DNA from 4 places in the Pantoea phytobeneficialis genome. Region 2 is predicted to be linked to each of the others. Evidence: predicted binding sites of a transcription regulator. Region 2 holds the regulator's gene; each other region holds the start of a gene.
The links. Region 2 encodes LexA, which represses DNA repair genes until DNA is damaged. Its sites were predicted from a motif close to TNCTGTATGTACATACAGNA; they were not measured.
Positions count from the first base shown of each region.

Region 1: the regulator LexA is predicted to act here: its motif matches at 1,854-1,873, upstream of CTZ24_RS08665 (metal-dependent hydrolase).
Region 3: the regulator LexA is predicted to act here: its motif matches at 2,861-2,880, upstream of CTZ24_RS06745 (DNA translocase FtsK 4TM domain-containing protein).
Region 4: the regulator LexA is predicted to act here: its motif matches at 2,811-2,830, upstream of uvrB (excinuclease ABC subunit UvrB).

Region 1 covers NZ_CP024636.1:1,859,203-1,863,774, reverse strand. Annotated here, with positions in the region: gene kduI (5-dehydro-4-deoxy-D-glucuronate isomerase) at 143-979, shown strand; gene kduD (2-dehydro-3-deoxy-D-gluconate 5-dehydrogenase KduD) at 997-1,758, shown strand; gene CTZ24_RS08665 (metal-dependent hydrolase) at 1,891-2,481, shown strand; gene CTZ24_RS08660 (L-cystine transporter) at 2,634-4,025, shown strand; gene CTZ24_RS08655 (DUF6515 family protein) at 4,254-4,572, shown strand, end outside.
Region 2 covers NZ_CP024636.1:347,403-351,974, forward strand. Annotated here, with positions in the region: gene plsB (glycerol-3-phosphate 1-O-acyltransferase PlsB) at 1-1,959, opposite strand, end outside; gene CTZ24_RS01545 (diacylglycerol kinase) at 2,083-2,451, shown strand; gene lexA (transcriptional repressor LexA) at 2,557-3,171, shown strand; gene dinF (MATE family efflux transporter DinF) at 3,262-4,572, shown strand, end outside.
Region 3 covers NZ_CP024636.1:1,463,950-1,468,521, forward strand. Annotated here, with positions in the region: gene cydD (heme ABC transporter permease/ATP-binding protein CydD) at 1-693, opposite strand, end outside; gene trxB (thioredoxin-disulfide reductase) at 839-1,804, opposite strand; gene lrp (leucine-responsive transcriptional regulator Lrp) at 2,328-2,822, shown strand; gene CTZ24_RS06745 (DNA translocase FtsK 4TM domain-containing protein) at 2,942-4,572, shown strand, end outside.
Region 4 covers NZ_CP024636.1:1,307,801-1,312,372, reverse strand. Annotated here, with positions in the region: gene CTZ24_RS06015 (gluconeogenesis factor YvcK family protein) at 1-639, shown strand, start outside; gene uvrB (excinuclease ABC subunit UvrB) at 711-2,732, opposite strand; gene CTZ24_RS06005 (ABC transporter ATP-binding protein) at 3,628-4,344, shown strand; partial or broken gene CTZ24_RS06000 (transposase) at 4,376-4,572, opposite strand, start outside.

The DNA.
Region 1 (4,572 bases), 1.5 Mb from region 2:
GCGGGCTTTTTTATGTCGATTTGATCGCCAACACAAATAAATAAAACAACGTTTCATTTTTATTGAATTCACATCCCATCCTGCCTAAGATGCCAACAGACCCGCATCGGGACCTATACCTTCTTTTATCCAGAGGCCTGAGATGGACATACGTCAAAGTATTCACAGCGAACATGCCAAAACTCTCGATACCGCCGCCCTGCGCCGCGAGTTCTTGATTGAAAAAATTTTCACCCCGGATGATTACACCCTGACCTACAGCCATATCGACCGCATCATCATTGGTGGCGTGATGCCGGTGACCAGGTCGGTGACCATCGGCAGTGAAGTGGGTAAGCAGTTGGGCGTGAGTTATTTTCTCGAACGCCGCGAACTGGGGGTGATAAACATCGGCGGCCCCGGCCTGATTGAAGTGGATGGCAAAACCTGGGAAATTGGTCACCAGGAAGCGTTGTATGTCGGCCAGGGCGCACAACAGGTGCTTTTTCGCAGCAGCGAAGCCAGTCATCCGGCGAAGTTTTATTACAACAGCGCCCCGGCGCATACCCACTATCCGGACAAAAAAATCACCCTTGAGGATGCCGTGAAAGCCACCCTCGGTGATGCCGCCACCTCTAACCGCCGCACCATCAACAAATTTATCGTGCCGGATGTACTACCAACCTGTCAGCTGACCATGGGCCTGACGCGTCTTGACGACGGCAATTTGTGGAACACCATGCCGTGCCACACCCATGAACGCCGCATGGAGGTCTATTTCTATTTTGATATGGCTGAGGACAGCGCGGTGTTTCATATGATGGGACAGCCGCAGGAAACCCGCCATCTGTTGGTACATAACGAGCAGGCGGTGATTTCGCCAAGCTGGTCAATCCATGCCGGTGTTGGCACCCAACGCTATACCTTTATCTGGGGCATGGTGGGTGAAAATCAGGTGTTTGATGACATGGACCACGTCAGCGTCAGCGCTCTGCGCTAGTGCCTAAGGAGAAGATAATGATTCTGAACGCTTTTCATCTTGAAGGAAAAATCGCGCTGGTCACCGGTTGTAACACTGGATTGGGTCAGGGGATGGCGATCGGTCTGGCACAGGCGGGCTGCGATATTATTGGTGTCAACCGCGCCGGACCGGATGATACCGCCGCCAAAGTTGAAGCACTGGGACGCCGTTTCTGGCCGATTCAGGCCGATCTGAGCCACCCCTCCATCGTGCCACAGGTGGTGGAACAGGCGGTCGCACTGGCGGGACGCATTGATATTCTGGTCAATAACGCGGGGATTATCCGGCGTGAGGATGCGCTGAACTTTAGCGAAAAAGACTGGGACGATGTGATGAATATCAACAGCAAGAGCCTGTTTTTCCTCTCTCAACAGGTGGCGCGACAATTTATCGCGCAGGGGAATGGCGGCAAGATCATCAACATCGCCTCGATGCTCTCTTTCCAGGGTGGAATCCGCGTGCCCTCCTATACCGCATCGAAAAGCGCCGTCATGGGGCTGACACGGCTGATGGCCAATGAATGGGCGAAGCACGGCATCAATGTCAACGCCATTGCCCCCGGTTACATGGCGACGAACAACACGCAACAAATCCGTGATGATGAGTCGCGCAGTGAAGAGATCCTCGCCCGTATCCCTGCCGGACGTTGGGGCGCACCGGACGATATGATGGGGCCAGTGGTGTTCCTCGCTTCCAGTGCATCGGATTACGTTCACGGCTATACGCTAGCGGTGGATGGCGGTTGGCTGGCGCGCTAAGCTGCTCTTTTCCCGCGTCATTCTGACGCGGGTATCGTCTTAAATTCACGCCTGGTTACAGCGTCACATATTCTCATTCACTGGATAAATCCCTATACTGGATGCATCGACAGTTTGCAGCCAGGTTTTATCATGACGGCCGAAGGCCACATCATTTTCGCCATTGCCAGTGCTATTTTTGCCAAGCGCGCGGAGCTCACGCCGGTAATGGCCAGTGCCGACTGGTGGCATCTGGTGCCGGCTGCACTGCTGACCTGTTTGCTGCCGGATATTGATCATCCCAAATCGGTGCTGGGACAACGTCTGAAGTGGCTTTCCCAGCCCATCGCTCGCGCCTTTGGTCATCGCGGTTTTACCCACAGCCTGCTGGCGGTGGCAGTAAGCTTGTGGCTGTTTCAGATTAATGTCCCCGCCAGTTGGCCCATCCCTGCGGATGTGTTGCAGGGCATGACTCTGGGCTATCTCAGCCATATTGTCGCCGATATGCTGACACCCGCTGGCGTTCCCCTGCTGTGGCCCTGCCGTTGGCGCTTTCGCCTGCCGCTGCTGAACAGCCAAAAAGGCAACCAACTGGAGCGCGCCCTTTGCCTCGCACTGGTCGGCTACGCGCTGTGGTTTCCACCTGGCTTGCCGTCTTTTGGTGCAAACGGCTGGCCTGAACAATTGTTCAACACCTTACAAAATGGCGTAGGCCGCATAATAAACAGTCAAAGCGCGCGATAATCAGACAAAAATCAGGATAAAGTTATAATCAATTCCATTTGGATATAAGCCTGCCCATTTATGAACTGTTAACATGCGCGGATTCCTTTCAGGAATCACCCTGTATTCCGCGCCTGAACATGCAGAGGCGCGGCAAATCTCTGGAGTAGAGCATGGATTTTCCCCTGATTATTAATCTCGTGGTGTTCGCCGCGTTGCTGGTGTTATTAGCACGCATTGGCAACGCGCGCTGGAGCCTGTCAAAACGCGTATTAACTGGCCTGGTGTTCGGCGTGTTGTTTGGTCTGGCGCTGCAAGCCATATACGGTGAGAACAGCCCGGTGGTGAAAGCCTCGATTGGCTGGTTCAACATTGTCGGCAACGGTTACGTGCAATTGTTGCAGATGATCGTGATGCCGCTGGTCTTCGCTTCCATCCTCAGCGCGGTGGCTCGCCTGCACAATGCCTCTTCACTGGGCAAAATCAGCGTACTGACCATCGGCGTGTTGTTGTTTACTACGGCGATTTCAGCGCTGGTAGGCGTGATGGTCACTGGCCTGTTTGGTTTAACCGCAGATGGCCTGGTGCAAGGTGCGCAGGAAACCGCGCGCCTGAACGCGATTCAGAGCAACTACATCGGAAAAGTGGCCGATCTGACCGTGCCACAACTGCTGCTCTCCTTTATCCCTAAAAATCCGTTTGCCGATCTCACCGGCGCTAGCCCGACCTCGATCATCAGCGTGGTGATTTTCGCCGCGTTTCTCGGCGTGGCGGCGTTGCAGTTGTTGAAAGATGACAAAGCGAAAGGCGAACGTGTGCTGGTGGCAATCGACACCCTGCAATCCTGGGTGATGAAACTGGTTCGTTTGATCATGAAGCTGACACCCTACGGTGTGCTGGCCCTGATGACCAAAGTAGTCGCGGGTTCTAACCTTCAGGACATCATTAAGCTCGGTGGCTTTGTTGTGGCCTCTTATCTGGGCCTGGCGATTATGTTTGGCGTGCACGCGCTGCTGCTCTCTTTCAACGGCATCAATCCGCTGCGTTTCTTTCGCAAAGTGTGGCCGGTGATTACCTTTGCTTTTACCAGCCGTTCCAGCGCCGCCAGTATCCCGTTGAACGTTGAAACCCAGACGCGTCGCCTTGGTGTGCCGGAATCCATCGCCAGCTTCTCGGCCTCCTTTGGTGCCACCATTGGACAGAATGGTTGTGCCGGTCTGTATCCGACCATGCTGGCGGTGATGGTTGCACCGACTGTCGGGATCAACCCGTTTGACCCGCTGTGGATTGCCACCCTGGTAGGGATCGTCACCCTCAGCTCAGCCGGTGTGGCCGGTGTGGGCGGCGGTGCCACCTTTGCCGCCTTGATCGTGCTGCCCGCGATGGGCCTGCCGGTAACACTGGTCGCGCTGTTGATCTCCATCGAACCGTTGATTGATATGGGCCGCACCGCGCTCAACGTCAATGGCGCAATGACCGCTGGCTCCCTGACCAGCCGCTGGCTTGGCCTGACCGACAAAAAAGTGCTGGAGAGCGACGACCACGCCGAACTGGCGCATCGTTAATTACCTGCACATCCCGTAGCGGCACGATGTATCGTGCGAGGTTCCACACCCGAAATCCGCGCGATAAATCGCGCCGCTACGCGTTCCTCTCCTCAATCTCTGGCAATCATGGCGCTACCGTCAGGAAAGTGTTAAGCATGGTAAATAGTGGAAAAACCAGCCACTTTCCGCTTGTGTTTTGCCGGTGAAAAGCCAATCCTGCTACCAGTCATAGCAGGAGAACTACCGATGAAAAAAGTTATCGCCTCCGTGCTGGCGTTAACCTTATTAACACCAGCCATCGCCCTTGCCCACCCAGGTCCGTGGGGACCCGGCCCAGGTCCTGGACCGCACTGGGGTGGACCAGGTCCATTACGTTTCTTACCCGATGCCGCGACAGCGGTGTTGATTGGCGGTCTGACCTATTATCTGTTGAATGGCAGCTACTATCAGCGTCAGGGCGATACCTACGTTGTGGTGCAGCCACCGCAGTCAGAGCCGGTAGCCGGTATGCGTGTGCTCGACTTCAACGGCAAGCGTTATTACGTGCAGGATGGTCATTACTATC
Region 2 (4,572 bases):
TTCACTCTTCAGCATCGGATAGACCAGCGCGACCTGACGCAACAATTCAGCTTCACTGATTTCACGATGCTGCTGCACAATCGCGGCAATCAGCGACGGCATCACCAGCATGTGTTGAATGTTGTTGCGATAGTAGGTCATCAACACTGCCTGCTCACGCGGCAGGATGATGATGTCACCGATATTATCTTGCTCAGTCTCGAACTTATTCATGCCCATCGCGTGATCCAGCAGGGCTTCAGCGCTGAGATTCGGCACCGTGGCTTCCGGTGAGTAGGGCACATTGCGCAGCAATTGGGTGTAACACTCCAGTTGCTCAATGAGCTGCTCGCGGGTCAGCGAACGCTGACGAGAAGCCAGTAACGCGGTGACGCACAGGTTCATGGCATTGGCGGCACCCGCATCGTTAATCCGCACCATCAGGCGGTTAGCGATGTCATTCACTGCGGGGTTCATCCACGCCTGACGCTGCGGCTCGATCGGATCAATCGCCTCGCGCCATTCCGGCACATGTTTGTTCAGATAGTTCACCAACGGCAGGGGTTCACCGAAGTTCACATAACCCTGGCCAAGATTGCGCAGCTTACGCAGGCCGCGCACCATCTGCATAAAGCCTTCTTTTTCTTTCGCTGCACCACGCAGTTCTTTGGCATAGGTGCCGACTTCCATCACATGTTCGTAGCCAATATAAATCGGCACGAAGGTGATGGGACGGCTACCGCCGCGTAGCAATGCCTGCAATGTCATCGACAGCGTGCCGGTTTTTGGTTCCAGCAAGCGGCCAGTACGTGAGCGCCCGCCTTCCACAAAGTATTCAACCGAATAACCGCGATTAAACAACTCGCCCAGATATTCACGGAAGACCGTAGAGTAAAGCTTGTTGCCCTTGAAGGTGCGGCGAATAAAGAACGCGCCAAGGCGACGGAAAATCGGCCCGGCGGGCCAGAAATTCAGGTTGATACCTGCGGCGATGTGCGGCGGCACCAGTCCCTGATGATAGAGAACGTAGGAAAGCAGCAAGTAATCCATGTGGCTACGATGGCAGGGGACATAAACGATCTCATGTCCATCCTGTGCCAACTGGCGCACTCGCTCGCCACCATTCACGTTGATCCCCTGATAGAGACGACTCCACATCCAGCCCATCACGCGATCGGTGACGCGGATAGCTTCATACGAGAAGTCGGCAGCAATCTCTTCCATCAATTCGACGGCGTTTTGCTGTGCTTTCTCGTGGGAAATCTTTTTGCTGCGCGCCTCGTCTTCCACCGCTTTTTCAATCGCTTTCGATTGCAGCAGCTTATTAAACAGATCCTGGCGGGCGGGCAAGCGCGGGCCAATCGCAGCCAGACGCTGGCGGGCGAAGTGGATCCGCGCCACGCGTGCCAGTTTCTGGGCTATCGACTTATCCGTACCGTGTTCGGTCGCCATCTGGCGCAGTGAAACGGTCGGCGAAAAGCGCACAAAGCTATCGCGACCATGCCAGAGAATGGCGAAGAATTTCTGCACACCGTTCAGAATACGCAGGTGAGGGGTGGATTCCCCCTGAACTTCACGTCCTGGTGCACGTCCAAACATCACCGATACTGGCAGCATCTGTACATCCAGTTCCGGGTTGCTGCGGTGCAGATCAAGGTAGTCATGGAACAGCTTTACGGACTCCAGATTCGGCACGAAATACGGGAAAACACGCGGTCCATCGTGGATAAACACATGTCGCGGCAGCAATGAGCCGTCAATTTCCAGCGGTGCGAGCGGATCGGGCAGATCGTGTTTCAGACACTGCGAACGCAGTGTGAGGAGATCGGCCTTGGAATCATAAGGCAGTACATACAGGATAGGCCGCGTCGGATCCAGTCCATGCTCGGACACGGGATCGGCGGGAATGGCCTTACTCTTTACCAAAATGGAGAGTGGTAAATTCAATAATTTATAATAAAGTTTACGCCAACCTGACATAGACAACTTCAAGCCTCTTGTTAGCAAAGCGCGGCAAGCATACCAGAATGCGCCGCGAAAATCTGTGGCTGCACCACTCCGGCTGCCCAGACTGACGTCAAAACGAGTAAAGGGTTCAACGACATGGCAAATAACGTCACCGGTTTTCTCAGGATAGTGAAAGCAGCCGGTTATTCCTGGCAGGGATTGCGCGCTGCCTGGACACATGAAGCAGCGTTTCGCCAGGAAGCTATTGCCGCATTAGTGGCAATTATAGTGGCGTGCTGGCTGGATGTTGATGCGATTTCCCGCGTACTCATGATTGGTTCCGTAGTGCTGGTGGTCATTGTTGAGATCCTGAATAGCGCCATTGAAGCCGTGGTCGACCGCATTGGTCAGGAACGCCATCCGCTGGCTGGACGCGCGAAAGACATGGGATCGGCCGCCGTGTTGCTGGCTATTTTACTGGCGCTGTTTGTCTGGATCGCGCTGCTTTGGTCACATTTGCGATAAGGATTCCGGATTCATCAACTCGCTGATTTTTCCCTCAGTTTTGGTTTCCATTTCACCAATACCTGTATATACTCACAGCGACTGTATAAACAACCAGGGGGCGGGATGAAAGCGTTAACCAGCAGGCAGCAACAGGTCTATGATCTGATTCGCGACCATATTAACCAGACGGGCATGCCGCCAACGCGTGCGGAAATTGCTTCGCAGCTGGGCTTCCGCTCACCTAATGCGGCAGAAGAACACCTGAAAGCATTAGCGCGTAAAGGCGTTATTGAGATCGTTTCCGGCGCTTCGCGCGGCATTCGTTTATTGATGGAAGAAGAAGCCAGTGAGGGGCTGCCATTGGTTGGCCGTGTCGCTGCGGGTGAACCTTTGCTGGCGCAGGAGCACATTGAAGCGCACTACCAGGTCGATGCTAACCTGTTCAAACCCAGCGCTGATTTCCTGCTGCGTGTCAGCGGCATGTCGATGAAAGATATCGGCATTATGGATGGCGATCTGCTGGCGGTACACAAAACACAGGAAGTGCGTAACGGCCAGGTTGTCGTCGCACGTATCGATGACGAAGTCACGGTGAAGCGCTGGAAAAAGCAGGGCGCAATTGTGCAACTGCTGCCGGAAAACAGCGACTTCCAGCCGATTGTTGTCGATACCCGCGAACAATCCCTGACGGTCGAAGGACTGGCGGTAGGCATTGTGCGTAACGGCGAGTGGCTCTGATACCTTGATTCCCCCTGCTACGGCAGCCTTCTGTGCTGCCGTGGTTTTATTCTCTGACAAGACGGTAGTGCAGCAAACCGGGACGGGCTGATGCAGCTGTTTTCCTCCTCTGACAAAGCACTCTGGCGGCTGGCGCTGCCTATGATTCTCTCCAATATCACTGTTCCGCTACTTGGCGTGGTTGATACCGCCGTCATTGGTCATCTCGATAGTCCCATTTATCTCGGCGGTGTGGCGGTTGGCACCACGGCGACCAGTTTCATCTTTATGTTGCTGCTGTTTTTACGTATGAGCACCACCGGGCTGACTGCTCAGGCATTTGGTGCTGGCAACAAAAAGGCACTGGCTCGGGCGCTTACCCAGCCTTTACTCATTGCCCTGGTGGCCGGTGTGCTGTTTATTTTGCTGCGCACGCCAGTCAGTAATCTGGCAGCGGTGCTGATGGGTGGCAGCCAGGAGGTCCAACAGCAGGCGCAATTGTTCATTCAGATTCGCTGGCTGAGCGCTCCCGCCACGCTGGCAAACCTGGTCATCCTCGGTTGGTTGTTGGGGGTGCAATATGCGCGTGCGCCAGTGGTGCTACTGGTGGTGGGGAATTTGGTCAATATCCTGTTGGATCTGGCGTTTGTGTTGGGGCTGCATTGGGGCGTAGCAGGTGCCGCAGCAGCAACGGCACTGGCTGAATATACGACACTTGCCGTCGGATTATGGATGGTGGCGCGTGTATTGAAGCTGCGCGGAATTGATTTGGCGATGCTGCGGGAGAGTTGGCGCGGTGATGCTGCTCGTCTGTTTCGCCTCAATCGCGACATTATGCTGCGCTCCTTCCTGCTACAAATCTGCTTTGCTTCCCTGACGATACTCGGTGCACGTATTGGCCCGGATGTGGTAGCGGTCAATGCGGTGCTGTTGATGTTTCTGACTTTCACCGCGTATGCACAGGATGGCTTTGCTTATGCGGTTGAAGCGTGTTCTGGTGAAGCCGTCGGTGCCAAAGATCGCAGCCGGCTATTGCTCATCTGGCATGCTGCCTGCCGTCAGGCGGGGTTGGTCGCGCTGCTGTTTGCGGCGATTTATGCGTTATTTGGCACCCATATCGTGGCCCTGCTGACTTCACTGGAGGCATTACGCGATGCGGCCGATCGCTATCTGTTATGGCAGGTGGTGATGCCGTTAGTGGGCGTGTGGTGCTACCTGTTGGATGGCATGTTTATCGGGGCAACGCGCGGCCGGGAAATGCGTAACAGCATGGCGCTGGCGGCGCTCGGTTATGGCCTGTCATTACTGACGCTTCCCTGGTTAGGTAATCATGGATTGTGGCTGGCGGTGACGGTGTTTCTGGCCGTGCGTGGAATAACGCTCTGGTTCGTCTGGCGTCGTCACTGGCGTCATGACAGCTGG
Region 3 (4,572 bases), 1.1 Mb from region 2:
GCTGCGGGTGATGGCCTGTTGTTCTGCACTGGCGCGATCAAACAGGCGCAATGTTTCACGGCCACGCAGACGATCGTAGAAATCACCGCTCAGACGCGCCAGCGCAAGGAAATTGCGGCGGTTGGCATCGGCCGCGCCCATACCGACCATTGCCATAAACAGCGGAATCAAGGGTGCTGTAACCAGTAAAATCAGGCCAGCTGCCCAGTTAATCGGGAAGATCGCCACCAGAATGGCGCAGGGAATAAACACCGCCAGCGACATCTGTGGCAGATAGCGCGCGTAATATTCCTGCATCTCCTCAATTTGCTCCAGCAGCAGGGTGGCCCAGCTACCGGCGGGCTTGCCCTGAATCCATGCCGGACCCAACGTATTCAGACGGTCCAGAACCTGCTGACGCAAGGCGCGGCGAATCGCCATTCCGGCGCGCTGGCCTGCCATTTCGCGACCATAATTCAGCGCGGCACGCAGCACAAAACACAGCAGCAACAGGGCAAACTGGCTCAACAGTTCCGTGCGAGGTTGATGGGCGATAATCAGAGCTTGAAGTAGCGTGGCGAGCAGCCAGGCTTGGGCGATAATCACCAGGGCGCTGGCAAATCCCAATAGAGAAACCAGACGCAAACTACGCGCACCGTGATGACGTTGCTGGCGGAGCCAGCGGAGAAGTTCCTGTTGTCGCGATTTGTTCATACGAAGCCGTTCAATTACTCAGAAGAGAAGTCGTTGCGAAGCAAAAACCCCAACAACGTCAGGCGCATGAACTGTAGCACGCAGGTAATAAAAAAGGCGACCAAAACAGGTCGCCTTCAGCAAATATGATCAGGTTATTAACAAGTTACTTATCGTTTTTAACCAAACCATCCAGGTAACGCTCTGCATCCAGCGCCGCCATACAGCCGGTGCCTGCTGAGGTGATTGCCTGGCGATAGATATGGTCCATCACATCGCCCGCGGCAAACACGCCAGGGATGCTGGTCTGGGTCGCATTGCCATGCAGACCAGACTGAACTTTGATGTAACCATTCTCCAGGGCTAACTGGCCTTCAAAGATGGCGGTGTTGGGGCTGTGGCCGATAGCGACAAACAGGCCGGCCACTTCCAGTGATTCAGCCGCGTCACCTTTGGTCGACAACAGTTTCAGACCGGTTACGCCCATCTGATCTCCCACGACTTCGTCCAGCGTACGGTCGGTATGCAACACGATATTGCCGTTGCGTACCTTTTCCATCAGGCGGTCGATAAGGATTTTTTCGGCACGGAAGCTATCACGACGGTGAATCAGATGCACCTCAGCGGCGATATTCGCCAGGTACAGCGCTTCTTCCACGGCGGTGTTGCCGCCACCGATGACCGCGACTTTCTGATTGCGATAGAAAAAACCGTCGCAGGTTGCACAGGCCGATACGCCTTTACCTTTAAACGCTTCTTCTGACGGCAAGCCGAGATAACGGGCGGAAGCACCGGTCGCGATGATCAGCGCATCGGCGGTGTACTCGCCGCTGTCACCGGTCAGGCGGAAAGGACGGTTCTGCAAATCGACCGTGTGAATATGGTCGAAAATGATTTCGGTATTAAACTTTTCGGCATGTTCGTGCATGCGTTCCATCAGCGATGGACCTGTCAGATCGTGCGGGTCGCCTGGCCAGTTCTCCACTTCGGTGGTGGTGGTGAGCTGACCGCCTTTTTCCAGACCGGTAATCAATACCGGATTCAGGTTGGCGCGCGCGGCATAGACTGCAGCGGTGTAACCGGCAGGGCCGGAGCCCAGAATGAGCAGCTTACTGTGTTTGGCCGTACTCATGTGTTCCTCAGTTTTTTGTCTGACAACATAGCTAGCGATTGTAGGGAAATTGCCGCCGCAAAAAAAGTCTTCAGCAATTTTGTTAACAATCGCTGCGAGCGGCGTAGACGATGAGAAGGAATTCTGCACGCGGATTGCGCCAAAAGGGGGCAATGCTCGGTAATTAGTGGTGCAGCTGTATAAAAAATCTCATTAGAAAACAGGAACCCAGCACTCTGTCTGGCATCTTGTACTGAATTTGGATGTTTTACTTTGACAATCGCCTGCGCATTTGCGAAAACATTGTCAGAAGCAAAGAAGATTTAGCGATACAAAACAGAATTTCATACCTGTTTTGGTTTGTTTCGCCAGATTTAAACAGTCTGACATTGGTAATGACGCATGATGTGGACAGACAACATGCGTCATACGGATGGTCGCATTACTGCACAGGCTTATCGTCTTCACTTCGAGTAAGGCCCTGAGCAATGAATGTTTTCAGGGTGTGGCAGGTTAAGGGAAGGAATTAAGAGAGACAATAATAATGGTAGACAATAAGAAGCGCCCCGGAAAAGATCTGGATCGTATCGACAGAAACATTCTGAATGAATTGCAGAAAGACGGTCGTATTTCCAATGTCGAGCTTTCGAAACGTGTTGGATTATCACCGACGCCGTGTCTTGAGCGTGTTCGTCGCCTGGAACGTCAGGGTTTCATTCTTGGCTATACCGCACAGCTCAACCCGCACTATCTCGATGCTTCGCTGCTGGTATTTGTTGAGATTACTCTGAATCGTGGCGCGCCAGATGTGTTTGAGCAATTTAACGCCGCCGTGCAAAAACTTGAGGAAACTCAAGAGTGTCACCTCGTTTCCGGTGACTTTGACTATCTGCTGAAAACCCGTGTGCCGGATATGTCAGCATATCGCAAGCTGTTGGGTGAGACCTTGCTACGCCTGCCGGGCGTAAACGACACCCGCACCTATGTGGTAATGGAAGAGGTCAAACAGAGCAATCGCCTGGTGATCAAAACCCGTTAACGCAGGGCAGGTGCAAAGCGTGCAGGATTTCGGTACACTCCTGTGAATTCATACAGGACCAGCGTCGGGCCAGCCCGACGCTGTTGCCTTCTTAATTTACAGGCACCTGGAGTGTTCTCTTGAGCCAGGAATATACAGAAGACAAAGACGTTTCATTACAACCGCTGAGCAGCGGACGTCGGCTGCTTGAAGCGTTGCTTATCCTTGTGGCCCTGTTTGCCATCTATCTGATGGTTTCTTTGGTCAGTTTTAACCCTTCCGATCCCAGTTGGTCGCAAACGGCCTGGCACGAGCCTATCCACAATCTGGGTGGCAGCGTCGGTGCATGGCTAGCCGACACCTTGCTGTTTATCTTCGGCGTGATGGCCTATGCCATTCCTCCGGTCATTATTGGCTTGTGCTGGATTACTTTCCGTCAGCGCGATCGTCACGACTACATCGATTACTTTGCGGTGGGGCTGCGCCTGATTGGCGTGCTGGCGCTGGTGGTAACCACCTGTGGTCTGGCGGCGCTTAACGCTGACGACATCTGGTATTTCGCCTCCGGTGGTGTGATCGGCAGTCTGATCAGCAACGCGATGGCACCCTGGTTCAGCTCCGCAGGTGGCACTTTAACGCTGCTGTGCGTCTGGGCGGCGGGGATTACCCTCTACACCGGTTGGTCATGGTTAACGATTGCCGAAAGAATCGGCGGTGTTGTGATGGGCGTGCTGACATTTGCCAGCAATCGCTCCCGCCAGGATGAACCCTGGCAGGAAGAAGATGAATACGAGGACGAGCAGGAGCCGGCCGATGAGGCGGTACCCGCATTGCGTGCGGCTGCATCTGATGACGATGATGTGCTGCTGGCAAAACCGCGTAAGGTGAATGAGGCACCGCTTGATGCTACTGGGGATGATCCCCTGTTGGCGAAAGCCAGTGCCGCTACGGCAGCAGCGATTGCGGTGAGCAGCGAAGCGGCTCGCCAGGAACCCGTAGTACAACCGACAACGTCGCCAGCGGTTGTGCCCGCAGCGCCGCAGCCGGTGGTGCAATCGGTCCAGCCTGCGGCTACGGTTCCTCCTGCTCCGACAACACCGGTGGTGGCTGAAACTCCCGCCGCGCCGCCGTTGTACCGTTTTGAAGTGCCGGCGGAAACCTCGCCGTTCTCACCGGTCGACGAGGACGATGGCCCGAGGATGGGGAACTGGCAGGATGCTACGCAGGCACCCTCCGCGCTCAATACCACCGCCAGTGTGGCGCTGGCCGCCGGAGCGGCAAAAGTTGCTGCTTCCAGTGCGCCTTATACGCCAGCTTTCGATGTGGTGCCGGAGCGTGATTACAATCCGCAAGTTAAGCAGGGTATTGGCCCGGAGCTGCCTCGTCCGAACCCGGTGAAATTACCTACGCGCCGTGAGCTGGCTTCTTATGGCATCAAGCTTCCGTCACAGCGGATGGCTGAAGAGAAAGCTAAAGAGTCAGAACAGCAGGCTACCGCCGCGCTGGATCCTGTCGCGGCTCAAGATGCTGCGGCGTTACAGGAAGCGCAATTGCGTGACGCTTTTCAGTCTCAACAGCAGCAGCGTTATGGCGAAAGTTGGCACACGGATGCGGAAGACGAAGATGCGTTGCAGCAGGCACAACTGGCGCGTCAGTTTGCTGAACAGCAGCAACAGCGTTACCGTGCAGAAAAAGAAGCTGAAGCGGATGACGGGCCGGTATTTAATCTCGACACATCGTCGGCCTTTGATTTCTCACCGATGAAAGATCT
Region 4 (4,572 bases), 960 kb from region 2:
GAACTGGCCGGCCACAATCTTGGCAACCTGATCCTGAAAGCGCTCGACCATCTCAGCGTGCGGCCACTGGAAGCGATCAATATCATTCGTAATCTGCTGAAAGTGGATGCGTTCTTGATTCCGATGTCAGAGCAGCCCGTGGATTTGGTGGCGCAGGATAGCGAAGGCAATATGGTTTACGGCGAAACGGCCGTCGATGAGATGCAACAAGCACCGCAGGAATTGATGCTACATCCGAATGTGGTGCCCACCCGGGAAGCACTGGACGCGATTGCTGAAGCCGATTTGATTCTGATCGGTCCCGGCAGTTTTTATACCAGTCTGATGCCAATTCTGCTGATGGAAGAGATGGCGCGTGCGCTGCGTCGTACCCCCGCCACTATGGTGTTTATCGGTAATCTTGGGCGCGAACTCAGTCCGGCAGCCGCTCGCCTGACCGTCGCGGATAAGCTGGTAATTATGGAAAAAGCGATAGGCAAACGGGTGATTGATGCGGTGGTGGTCAGCCCGGCAGCGGATATTCGCGGTGTGGAAGGACGCTTAATTGTCCGTGAACCGCTGGAAGCGGCGGATATCAAATATCGCCATGACCGCCAGTTGTTACGCCTGGCGCTGGAGCATGCCATCCAGGCATTTTGAAACAAGGCGTGATAAACACGCCGCCACGACTCACCCGCGCTGAGAGTCGTAGCGGCGCGATTTATCGCGCATTAGGACGCAGCGATAAACAGCTCGCGCAGTTCGTGCAACTGATCACGCACCCGTGCCGCTTCTTCAAACTCCAGATTCTGCGCGTGTTGTTGCATCTGTCCTTCCAGCTCGTGAATCTTCTTCTGCATCGCCTGCGGGGTGAGCGCCAGATAGCTGGCTTCGGCTTCAGCGGCGCTGCGCGTGGCGGTTTTGCCCTTGCCACGGGTTTTGACCACGTTTTTGCCCAGCTCCAGAATATCGGTGATTTTTTTGTTCAGTCCCTGCGGCACGATGCCGTTGGCTTCGTTATACCGCTCCTGCTTCTCACGACGTCGCTCAGTCTCCTCGATGGCGCGTGCCATTGAGTTGGTGATCTTATCTGCGTAAAGAATCGCTTTACCGTTAATGTTACGTGCGGCGCGGCCAATGGTCTGAATCAGAGAACGCTCCGAACGCAGGAAGCCCTCTTTATCGGCATCGAGAATCGCCACCAGCGACACTTCCGGCATATCCAGCCCTTCACGCAACAGGTTGATCCCCACCAGCACATCAAATTCCCCCAGACGCAGGTCGCGGATGATCTCCATACGCTCCACCGTATCGATGTCTGAGTGCAGATAACGCACCTTCTCGCCGTGCTCCTCCAGATATTCGGTGAGATCTTCCGCCATGCGTTTAGTCAGGGTGGTCACCAGCACACGTTCGTTGACCTCGACGCGTTTGCGGATCTCCGACAGCAGGTCATCCACCTGGGTGGTCACCGGACGTACTTCGAGGATCGGATCGAGCAGCCCTGTCGGACGCACCACCTGATCAATCACCTCACCACCGGATTTCTCCAGCTCGTAATTACCCGGCGTTGCCGAAACATAAATGGTCTGCGGTGCCAGCGCTTCAAACTCTTCGAAGCGGAGCGGGCGGTTGTCCAGCGCCGACGGCAGGCGGAACCCATACTCCACCAGCGTCTCTTTACGTGCGCGGTCACCGCGATACATCCCGCCAATCTGCGGGATGGTCACATGGGACTCATCCACCACCAGCAGACCATCTGCCGGTAAGTAGTCGAACAGCGTCGGAGGCGGCTCGCCTGGCCCACGTCCGGACAGGTAGCGTGAATAGTTCTCGATACCCGAGCAGTAGCCGAGTTCGTTCATCATTTCGAGGTCAAACTGGGTACGCTGGGTAATGCGCTGCTCTTCCAGCAGCTTATTATTCTCCAGCAGGACCTGACGGCGCACCACCAGTTCCTTTTTGATCTCTTCCATTGATTGCAGGATGCGTTCGCGCGGCGTGACATAGTGGGTTTTCGGATAGACGGTAAAACGCGGCACCACCGAAACCACCTGACCGGTCAGCGGGTCAAACAATGACAACCGCTCCACTTCTTCATCAAACAGCTCCACACGCAGCGCAATCTCATCGGACTCCGCCGGGAAGATATCGATCACTTCACCGCGCACGCGGAAGGTGCCGCGCTGGAAAACCTGATCATTACGGGTATATTGCAGCTCAGCCAGACGACGCAGAATGCTGCGCTGATCGATGATCATGCCACGCGTCAGGTGCAGCATCATTTTCAGGTAGAGATCAGGGTCACCCAGACCGTAGATGGCCGACACCGACGCCACCACGATAACGTCACGTCGCTCCAGCAACGCCTTGGTGGCAGACAGACGCATCTGCTCGATGTGCTCATTCACCGAGGCATCCTTTTCGATAAAGGTATCGGAGCTGGGCACATAGGCTTCAGGCTGATAGTAGTCGTAGTAGGAGACGAAGAACTCCACCGCGTTGTCCGGAAAGAACTCCTTCATCTCTCCGTAGAGCTGTGCCGCAAGGGTCTTGTTAGGCGCCAGCACCATAGTTGGCCGGTTGAGATCGGCGATCACATTGGCGATGGTAAAGGTTTTACCCGAACCGGTTACCCCCAACAGCGTCTGGTGTGCCAGACCGTCTTCCAGCCCCTCTTCCAGACGACGAATCGCCTCAGGCTGATCCCCTGAGGGTTTAAATTCGGAGTTGAGTTTGAAGGCTTTACTCATGGTTTTTCGTTCCTGCAGGAGATATCGGCGGGCAGGCTGCTAATTCTACTCCGCTATGGCGAATTTGCCAGAAAAAAATACTGGATATATTTACAGATATCCTGCACGATAACAGGGAGCAGCAACGACTCGCTTCAGTGCAATTTATGCGGCATCTGGCAAAACCTTGTTGCGCAAGGTTATCCCCAGATGGGTGATGCTTTTAACATTTGTCAATAGAGCGTCATAAAATTGCAGTTGTATGACCAACAAGAAAAATCTCAGGCTTGATTTTAAATAACATACTGATTTATTTGTAAATCAGTAAAAAGCCCAGTTTCTCAGCATAATGTATCCAGGCCGCGTATTTCCTCGCTTGCGCTCTGTTTTCAGTCTCTAATGCACAAGGTTATCCACAGGAATAGTGGATAACTGACGGCAGCCCCGCCGCCATCGCCTGTGCATAATTTTCTAAGCCTATTCCTGGCGTGCGAAAAAAAATTTTTTTATGTTTATTTTTCCCACAGCCCGCGTGGCATTAACTATTCTTTTTCCGTGCTGACGTCACTGAAAGCCCGAAATTCCCAGTAAATAAGGCCACTTATTCCTGAGCGATCTGCCTTATTACTGCACAGATGCACCAGAAACGTTAAGCATTCAGCACCGCTAAAGTGCAGCCGTTTTATCACCCCCAGCAATTGTTAAGCATCGCTCAACTTTAATTCCTGATTTTGCCTCGCTGCTGCTGCTTTTTTTCATGGCATCAGCAAACTGGCCTGGGAATTGCAGGTTTCTCCATAAGCATACGCATCAACTCACTGATGGTGAGAGTGGCAATGATGAATCGTGTTTGACTGTTTGCCAGACGACACAGAGCGGGAGCATTCAGGCTAATTATCTGGAAGGAGAATGTCAGATGCTAAGTTTACGTTCGGTGAATCAGTTTTACGGTCAAAACCATATCCTGTGGGATGTGGACCTCGATCTGCCCCCTGGCACCTGCACGGGCGTGCTGGGTAGCCCAGGGATGGGTAAAACCACCCTGGTCAACTGCATTATGGGACGGTTGCCGATCAATAGCGGGTCGATGACCTGGCAGGAAGATGGCTCCCCCCCTGAAGATTTATTGCTGCAACCGGCGGAGCAACGTGCGCGCATGGGTATCGGCTACGTACCGCAAGGTCGCCATATTTTCTCGCAAATGAGTGTGGAAGATAACCTGCTGATTGCGCTGATGGCGGCGCATGACGACCGCAGTCGCGCCATTCCGGAAATGGTGTTCGATTTGTTCCCGGCGCTCTATTCATTACGCCACCAGCGCAGCGGAGAACTGCCGATGGATCAGCAGCAGCAGTTGGCATTAGCGCGCGCGCTGGTGTTACAACCGAAATTGCTGATCCTTGATGAACCTACCGAAGGCATGTCGCCGTGGCTGGAAGAGGAGATGGGAAATCTGATTCGCCGCCTGAACCGCGATTACGGCCTGACCATTCTGCTGCTGGAGCAACACGTCTCCTTTATCCGCCGCGTGGCTGACTATTTTCTGCTGCTGCATCGTGGTCGCAACGTGGCGCAGGGAAAAGTGGCCCAGTTGGACGATGTCACCATCAATAAATGGCTGACGGTAACCTGACATGAGCTGCCCGTAGCTACCGTCTTGAACGTCAAGCGGTAGCTGCGTAATTTTCATCCCACTTCATCCGCGTTTTCAGCACCCCGAAGCACTGATGAACCAGCTTGCGCATCACCGCTCCAAGCGCGGCCTTGCTGGCTTTGCCCTTCGCGATTAGCCTCTGGTACAGCGCCTTCGCCGGGGCATTCCACCTGATCGCTACGATCGCCGCCATATACAGTTTCGCCC